4 regions of the Rhizobium sp. C104 genome follow, and region 2 is predicted to be linked to each of the others. Evidence: predicted binding sites of a transcription regulator. Region 2 holds the regulator's gene; each other region holds the start of a gene.
The links. Region 2 encodes LexA, which represses DNA repair genes until DNA is damaged. Its sites were predicted from a motif close to TGTTCNNNNTGTGTTCNG; they were not measured.

Region 1 (2,202 bases), on a different replicon from region 2:
GATCGGGCCGATCCTGCGCAATACGGCCGACGGAAGAAAGCAGCTGGTGCATGCGCGCTGGGGTCTGCCCTCCCCGCTATTCGCTCTCAAGAAAGAAGCTGAGAAGAAGGCCAAAAAACTGCGAGCCAAGGGTAAGGACGTCGACTTCGAGGCCTTGCTGCGTGATCAGGTGGATGGCGGCACCACGAATGTCCGCACTCTCAATTTCCCGCACTGGAAGCGTTGGTTTGGTGTCGAGCATCGCTGCCTTGTCGCTGTGACCAGCTTCGCGGAGCCCGATCCAGCCGCCAAGGAAGAGGGCGGCAGGACTCCAAACGCCTGGTTCGCACGCGATGAAAGCAAGCCTCTGATGTTCTTTGCGGGCGTCCATGTGCCGCAATGGACGAGCGTGCGGAAGGTCAAGGACGGGCTGACGACCGATGATCTCTATAGTTTTCTGACGACGGATGCGAATGACCTTGTGAAGCCCATCCACGGGAGAGCCATGCCGGTTCTTCTGCTGACCAAAGAAGAGACCGATGTCTGGATGCGCGCGCCATGGGACGAGGCCAAAGCGCTTGCCCGTCCGTTGCCCAACGACGCGCTGATCGTAGTATCCCGGGAGCCTTACGGCTCGACGATCGTAACAAAGGCCGGAGAACCGGTCGCGCAGCCGAGCCTTTTCTGAATCTGGACCGGTCTAATGCAACTCGATCCACATCGGTGCATAATCACTTGTGTGGTCCAACTTGTCGACCTTGGCCTGCTTGAGATTGTCAGCAAGTGCGGGCTTAAGACGAAGTGATCGATTCGCAGCCCTGCTTCGGGAAAACGCGTGTTGATATCGCCGCGAAGACTGCTATGTTCTCTCTTTGTTTCGGGCAAGGCCTGCAAAGGGGACACCGAGCCTGTAGCTTTTTTGCAGAAACCGCCATGAACGATATGACGCCAACGCCGATCCGAAAAATCGTCCATGTGGACATGGATGCCTTTTACGCGTCGGTCGAGCAGCGTGATAACCCGGAACTTCGTGGCAAGCCACTCGCCGTCGGCGGATCCGCAGCGCGGGGCGTGGTGGCCGCCGCAAGCTATGAGGCGCGAGCCTATGGTGTCCATTCGGCCATGCCGTCGGTCACCGCAAAACGGAAATGTCCAGACCTGATTTTCGTGCCGCCGCGCTTCGACGTCTATAAGGAAGTTTCCCGGCAAATCCGCGAAATTTTCGCCGAATATACGCCGCTGATCGAGCCCCTATCGCTGGACGAAGCCTACCTCGATGTCACCGAGAATTTGAAGGGCATGGAAATCGCCACCGAGATTGCCCAGGAGATCCGCGCCAAGATCAAGCAGGTCACCGGGCTCAACGCTTCGGCCGGCATCTCCTACAACAAGTTCCTCGCAAAGATGGCCAGCGATTTGAACAAGCCCAGCGGCCAGGCCGTCATCACGCCGAAGAATGGGCCAGCCTTTGTCGAGACCCTGCCCGTCAAGAAATTCCATGGCGTCGGGCCGGCCACCGCCGAGCGCATGCGTAAATACGGGATTGAGACCGGGCTCGATCTGAAATCAAAGTCGCTCATCTTCCTGCAGGAGCATTTCGGCAAGTCGGGACCCTATTTCTACGGCATCGCCCGTGGCATTGACGAGCGCCAGGTCCGGCCTGACCGCATCCGCAAATCGGTGGGAGCCGAAGACACATTCGCCGAGGATATCGATGATCTCGAACACGCAACGGCTGAGCTAAAACCGCTTGCCGAGAAGGTCTGGCGCTACTGCGAGGCGCAGGGAATTAGCGGTAAGACGGTAACCGTGAAGGTCAAATACTCGGACTTCACCCAGGCGACGCGCAGTCGGACTGGCACAATCCCGTTCGCAAGCGTTACTGACGTGTTCGACACGGCATCCGGACTTCTGGCAACCGTCTATCCCTTCAAGCTGTCCGTGCGCCTGCTGGGCGTCACGCTCTCGTCGCTGACCAACGATCAGACCAACGCCGCGACCGAGGGGAAGCCGCAACTCGATCTCAACCTGTAGCAGGAACAAGCCTCCGAAAACGAAAAAGTCTGCCGCGGGGGAGGTGCGGCGGCGCCTGGCAGGATTATTTCGATGGACAGCGTTCCCTCGAACAGGCGATCAAGCGGCTCGCCAAATCGTCGAAGCAGGCCGCTTGAACGCGCAGTCCGTCAGATACCATAGCGCCGATCGAGTTCTTTCAGCGCGGAC
Region 2 (2,202 bases):
CCGGCGTCATCAGGCTGATTTTCGCATTCGGCGCCGCGATATTGGCGCCAAAACCGGTTTTCTCGACCGCCGACTGCGCCATGGCAAGGCTGACGAAACCGGCGTAGGTCGCGGCATCAGGCGCGCACAGCGCGATCTCGGCGATGCCGGTCACGCCATTGGCATGTGTCTCCAGCGCGCCGCGGTCGGCGGGCAATGGATTGATGCGCTGGCAGGTAAAGAGAAAGAAGTCCGGCGCACGCAGATCCGCTGCAAAGGCCAGTTTGAAGCTGCCGACGCTTTCGGAACCGTCCGGCATCTTCATTGGCCGGCTGAACTCCAGCATCTCGCCGGCGCTCGATCCGCCGGCAGCGAAGTGCCGATGATCGTGGCCGGCATCCTCGGTGCCGAAAACCACCGCCGAAAGCCCCTCATCGCCGCAACGGAAGCGGAAGGCCCGGTTGCGGGCGGTGAAGACATTCCCTTGCCGCGCCGAGGCCTCGCTCTCCTCGACGCTGGCGATACCGAGCGGCTCCAGATAGGTCTTGTCGGCGAAGAAGACACAGGCATTCTCCGTTCCGAAGGGATGGCGGGCATCGGCGGCAACCGTGAAGCCGAGCTTGCCGAGCCGCTCGCGGGCCAGATCGATATTGACGACGGGCAGCACGACATGATCCAGCGGGTGCGGTTTGGCGGAACGCTCGTTCATCATATCCCTCCCTCAAACGATAAGAGATGTGCGACAGCACCACCCCCAATGCAAGACATGTGTGCCAATCCGGCGAATGAAAATAAAAATCTCAAAGAGTTGGCGGCAAGTTTTACGGAAATTTAGCTACTTGCAGAACACATATGGAACATATAGTGTCTGTTCTGGATTTGTTTCAATCAGGGGTCACACGCCGATGCTCACGCGCAAACAACAGGAGCTTCTCCTTTTCATTCATGAGCGCATGAAGGAATCCGGCGTTCCGCCATCTTTCGACGAGATGAAGGATGCCCTGGATCTGGCCTCCAAATCCGGCATTCATCGCCTGATTACAGCGCTCGAAGAACGCGGTTTCATTCGCCGCCTACCGAACCGCGCCAGGGCGCTCGAGGTCATCAAGCTTCCCGAAGCCTATAGTCCCAGCATCCAGCCCCGGCGCGGCTTTTCGCCGAGCGTCATCGAAGGCAGCCTCGGCAAGCCCCAGCCGGTCGCCGCCCCCGCGCCTGTAAAACCCGTCGCCGACAACGGCAACTCGGTCTCGGTGCCGGTCATGGGCCGAATCGCTGCCGGTGTTCCGATCTCGGCAATCCAGAACAATACCCACGACATCGTCGTTCCCGCCGACATGCTCGGCTCCGGTGAACATTATGCGCTCGAGGTGAAGGGCGATTCGATGATCGACGCCGGCATCTTCGACGGCGACACGGTGATCATCCGCAACGGCAGCACCGCAAGCCCCGGCGACATCGTCGTTGCCCTCGTCGATGACGAGGAAGCGACGCTGAAGCGCTTCCGCCGCAAGGGCGCCTCGATCGCGCTTGAGGCGGCCAACCCGGCTTACGAGACCCGGATCTTTGGGCCCGACCGCGTCAAGGTGCAGGGCAAGCTCGTCGGCCTCATTCGCCGCTATCACTGACACTGGACAGGCCGGATTCGGTAAAACTGTTGCTGCGCCAGTCATAGGCGCGCTGGCGCATCCATGGCCGCGACAGCGTTTCGAATGCGGTTGCGACCTCCAGGCCGGTATCTGCGAAGCGCAGCTCGAGGGAACCGGTCTTGCGCAGCGTCTCACCGGTGAAGAGCGTCGCGCCTGAGCGGCAGCTGTTGAAACGCAGGCGGACCGGCGTCACGACGATATCGGCTGCATCGCAGGCCGGGCCGAGATAAGCGGCATTGTCGATGATGCTTACCACACGGCCATTGCCAAGCCTTGATATGCACCAGGCCTTTTTGACGCAGGAGAAGCGGTTTGTTTCACCGCCCGCGGCGGCCCCCCGCATCGCTGTCCTTGCTTCATTCTGTTGCTCGCGGGAAAGCCTGACGCGTCGGTCTTCCCCTCCGGCGGGATAGCGGGGCCACCCAGCATCTTCGGCGGGTGATGCGTCGGCAGGACCAGCGCTCTTTGCCACTGGTCGAAGATGAAATCCGGCGGGTTTTCACGATTGGAAGCCATTGCCGCGGTCTCGACGAGCGCGACCAGACCGCCATCCTCCGAAATCACCAGATCCGGCGGC
Region 3 (2,202 bases), 370 kb from region 2:
GGCCTGAGCGATGAGAAACGCACCGCGATCCGCCGCAGCGAAATCGGCTTCGTCTACCAGTTCCACCACCTGCTGCCGGAATTTTCCGCACTTGAGAACATCATGATGCCTCAGCTAATCGCCGGGCTGTCCTGGAAGGAAGCCGGAGAGCGGGCCGGCCAGCTTCTCGATTACATGCGCATCGGCCACCGCGGCGCCCATCGCCCTGGCGAACTCTCCGGCGGCGAGCAACAGCGCGTGGCGATCGCCCGGGCCGTCGCCAATGCGCCGACCCTGCTGCTTGCCGATGAGCCGACCGGCAATCTCGACCCGGAAACGGCAAGCTACGTCTTCGATGCGCTGGAGGCGCTGGTGCGCCAGTCCGGCCTCGCGGCCCTCATCGCCACCCACAATCACGAACTCGCCCGCCGCATGGATCGGCGTGTGACCATCTCGGATGGCAAGATCGTCGATTTCTGAAACTGAGGTCAGGGGATGACTAGCCCGCCGCGATAATCGAGCATATAGGCTTTCCGGTCATCGACCATGATGCATTCATTGCCGCTGAACCGCTCGCAGTTCCCTTCGCTGTGATCGATGTAGCGGCCGAACGCATGATCGAATTCCATTCCGCCGAGAAAGCGCCCCTGCTGATACATGGCTGAAAGTGCCGCCTTGATCACCGCGCCGGCGGCAGCGCCGTCGATGAGCTCAGGGACAACGATCCAGCCGAAATAATTCATCACCCAGACAGGCTCCCCGGCAAACCAGACAACCTCCTGTCCCGCGAAATCGGTGCCGCCAAAGTAGCTGTCGAGATAGCGCCAGTCGCCGCACTCATAGCCGATATCGTGGGCACCCGGCCGGCAGGGCACGCGCGGCACACCGCCGCCGACATAGGTCGCAGCCTTGGCCTCCACGACGAATTCATTGAGCATTGCAATGTCGAGCATATCCCGTTCTCCTCTCGGCCGGATGCTGGCAAATATGCTGCGGCATGTAAAGAACAGAAACAGAACAAAAACGGCAAGCAAGGCGGGTCGCTGCGAGAGGCGCACTGCCGTTTGAGTAGCCTGTCCGATCCGTCACCGATCGCGAGAGAACAGGCGCAGCCCATCGTATCGCTTGGCACTCTCATCGATTCGCGATTCGCGTCCTGGATTTTAAAACGCAAGAAAGAAGGAAAAGATTCCTGTTGACAATGGAACATAAATCGAACAAATTGAAAACATAACGAGTAAATGAGAGCCAAATGACTGACATGATCCGTGATATCGCAGCATTCACCTCCATCGCAATGTTCGTCGCCAGCTTCTCGCTCATCGTCATGGCGATCTAAAGTTTTCAGGGGACCGCATGGCCATCATGCGGTCCGCAAGCGGGACTTGTTCTGGACATCATCGCCCTCTATGCCGACAATGCGTCCGACTCATTCGGGTGATTGGGAAGGCATGACATGGCGGATACGGCAAAGGGTTCTACGGGCGAGGCGATCGGCGGCACGCCGGGCTTCATCCACCTGAGGGTCCACTCCGCCTATTCGCTTCTCGAAGGCGCCTTGCCGCTGAAGAAGATCCTCTACAAGGCAACCGGCGACAGCCAGCCGGCGATCGCCATCACCGATACCAACAATCTGTTCATCGCGCTGGAATTCTCCCAGAAGGCGATGGACGACGGCCTGCAGCCGATCATCGGCTGCCAGGTCTCGATCGACATGGAAGACGGGCTGGAAACGGAAAAGCGCGGCGGCCAGCAGGCGCTGGTCAAGCTGCCGTCGATCGTTCTTCTCGCCGCCACGGATGCCGGTTACGAACGACTGGTCGATCTCGTCAGCCGCGCCTATCTCGGCGGTGAAAGCAACCAGGCTATCCATATCCGTGCCTCCTGGCTGGAGGAGGCCGGCACGGAAGGGCTGATCGCCCTGACCGGCGCCCTGACCGGGCCTGTCGACGCGGCGATCAAGGAAGGCCATCCCGCGCAGGGGGAGGCCCGGCTGCTTGTGCTGAAACGTCTCTTCGGCGACAGGCTCTACGTCGAATTGCAGCGGCACGGCACTTACGACAAACGTCACGAACAAAAGATCATCGGCCTCGCCTATAGCAATGACCTGCCGCTGGTTGCGACCAACGAGGCCTTCTTTCCGACACGCGACGATTACGACGCCCATGATGCGCTGATGGCGGTCGCCCACAATGCCATCGTCTCCGACGACAGCCGCTTTCG
Region 4 (2,202 bases), 140 kb from region 2:
CTGGATCGCCTTCGAGATGGTGTTCGAGCGGCGGCAGGAGCGCAAGGAGAAGGCCACCGAAGCTGCCGTCACCAAGGATCATATCGAAAATATCGCCGTTTTTCCCCTCGCCTTGCCGCTGATCGCCGGCCCGGGCGCGATCTCGGCGACGATCCTGCTTGCCGGCACGCTGCCGACCTCCGTCGAAAAAGCCCAGTTCATCGCCGTCATCGCCGCCAATCTGCTGCTGACCTTCCTCATGCTGCTGATTGCCGAAAGGCTCGACCGCTTCCTCGGCGTCACCGGCCGGGCGATCCTGACGCGGCTCCTCGGCGTCATCCTCGCCGCCCTAGCGGTGCAATTCGTCGTCGACGGCGCAAAGGCGGCGCTCAATCTGATCAGCGCGACACCGCACTGAACGGTGCAAACCAAAGAAAAAAGCATGACGCCATCAAAGGCATCATGCTCTCGGATAGTCTACAGAGCCGGGAAAGCGGTTGATCAGAACGGGATGTCGTCGTCGAGATCGCGCGAGAAATTACCGCCGCCACCGCCGCGGCTCGGCGATGAAGAGGGAGCCGGGGCGCCGTAGTCATCGCCATAATCATTGTTGCTGCTGCCTCGGCCGCCGCCGGAGCTTGCACCGCCGCCTTCGCCGCGGCCGTCGAGCATGGTCAGGGTCGAACCGAAGCCCTGCAGCACCACTTCCGTCGAGTAGCGGTCCTGGCCCTGCTGGTCCTGCCATTTGCGGGTCTGCAGCTGGCCTTCGATATAGAGCTTGGCGCCCTTCTTCACATATTGCTCGACGACCTTGCAAAGGCCTTCGTTGAAGACGACGACCGTGTGCCATTCGGTCTTCTCACGGCGCTCGCCGGAATTGCGGTCACGCCAGGTCTCCGAGGTCGCGATACGGAGATTGGCGATCGGCCGGCCATCCTGCGTGCGGCGGATTTCGGGGTCCGCACCGACGTTTCCAATCAGAATTACCTTGTTTACGCTACCAGCCATGCTTCTCACCCTGCCTGCCGCCCTGCCCGGCGGCGTTTCAATCGATCGGCGCACCTTAAACCATCACGGACCGCCGATGCGCATGGGCGGCATTTAATCCACATGTTTATCCATCAGAACGCCGCATGCATCCATCAGGAATTTTGTTCTTTATTTGTTCTAGTTTATCCTTATGATCGTGTCAACAGAATCGAAAACCTTCGGTGTTGCGGACATTCAGCCTCGACTTGCCGGTCGGCATCACTAAATAAGGGCTGTTATCCCAAAGGACCAAGCTGAGACGATGAGCGAACTGAAGACGATCTCCATCCGCGGCGCGCGCGAGCACAATCTCAAGGGCATCGATCTCGATCTGCCGCGCAACAAGCTGATCGTCATGACCGGGCTTTCGGGCTCCGGCAAGTCCTCACTTGCCTTCGACACGATCTATGCCGAGGGCCAGCGCCGTTATGTCGAGAGCCTGTCGGCCTATGCCCGGCAGTTCCTCGAAATGATGCAGAAGCCCGACGTCGACCAGATCGACGGGCTGTCGCCGGCGATCTCGATCGAGCAGAAGACCACCTCGCGCAACCCGCGCTCGACGGTCGGCACCGTCACCGAGATTTACGACTATATGCGCCTTCTCTTTGCCCGCGTCGGCGTTCCCTATTCGCCGGCGACCGGCCTGCCGATCGAGAGCCAGACCGTCAGCCAGATGGTCGACCGCATCCTCGATTTCGGTGAGGGCACCCGTCTTTATATTCTTGCGCCGCTCGTGCGCGGGCGCAAGGGCGAATACAAGAAGGAACTGGCGGAGCTGATGAAGAAGGGCTTCCAGCGCGTCAAGGTCGACGGGCAGTTCTACGAGATCGCTGAGGCGCCGGTACTCGACAAGAAATATAAGCACGACATCGACGTGGTGGTCGACCGTATCGTCGTGCGTTCGGATGTCTCCGCCCGCCTGGCCGACAGCCTGGAGACCTGCCTGAAGCTCGCTGACGGGCTGGCAGTTGCCGAATTTGCCGACAAGCCGCTGCCGCCGGAAGAGACCTCGGCCGGCGGCTCGGCCAACAAGTCGCTGAACGAGACGCATGAGCGCGTGCTGTTTTCGGAGAAATTTGCCTGCCCGGTTTCCGGCTTCACCATTCCCGAGATCGAGCCCAGGCTGTTCTCGTTCAACAATCCCTTCGGCGCCTGCCCGACCTGCGACGGCCTCGGCGCCCAGCAGAAGATCGA

Region 1: the regulator LexA is predicted to act here: its motif matches at 842-859, upstream of dinB (DNA polymerase IV).
Region 3: the regulator LexA is predicted to act here: its motif matches at 1,182-1,199, upstream of MF410_RS10745 (DUF5680 domain-containing protein).
Region 4: the regulator LexA is predicted to act here: its motif matches at 1,132-1,149, upstream of uvrA (excinuclease ABC subunit UvrA).

The regions. Positions count from the first base shown of each region.
Region 1 covers NZ_CP092355.1:199,298-201,499, forward strand. The annotation lists gene MF410_RS35515 (SOS response-associated peptidase) at 1-667, shown strand, start outside; gene dinB (DNA polymerase IV) at 913-2,013, shown strand; gene MF410_RS35525 (hypothetical protein) at 2,163-2,202, opposite strand, start outside.
Region 2 covers NZ_CP092348.1:1,558,756-1,560,957, forward strand. The annotation lists gene MF410_RS08825 (VOC family protein) at 1-688, opposite strand, end outside; gene lexA (transcriptional repressor LexA) at 885-1,604, shown strand; partial or broken gene MF410_RS08835 (ComEC/Rec2 family competence protein) at 1,585-2,202, opposite strand, start outside.
Region 3 covers NZ_CP092348.1:1,932,620-1,934,821, reverse strand. The annotation lists gene MF410_RS10750 (ABC transporter ATP-binding protein) at 1-459, shown strand, start outside; gene MF410_RS10745 (DUF5680 domain-containing protein) at 468-932, opposite strand; partial or broken gene dnaE (DNA polymerase III subunit alpha) at 1,436-2,202, shown strand, end outside.
Region 4 covers NZ_CP092348.1:1,414,378-1,416,579, forward strand. The annotation lists gene MF410_RS08135 (MarC family protein) at 1-397, shown strand, start outside; gene MF410_RS08140 (single-stranded DNA-binding protein) at 481-987, opposite strand; gene uvrA (excinuclease ABC subunit UvrA) at 1,271-2,202, shown strand, end outside.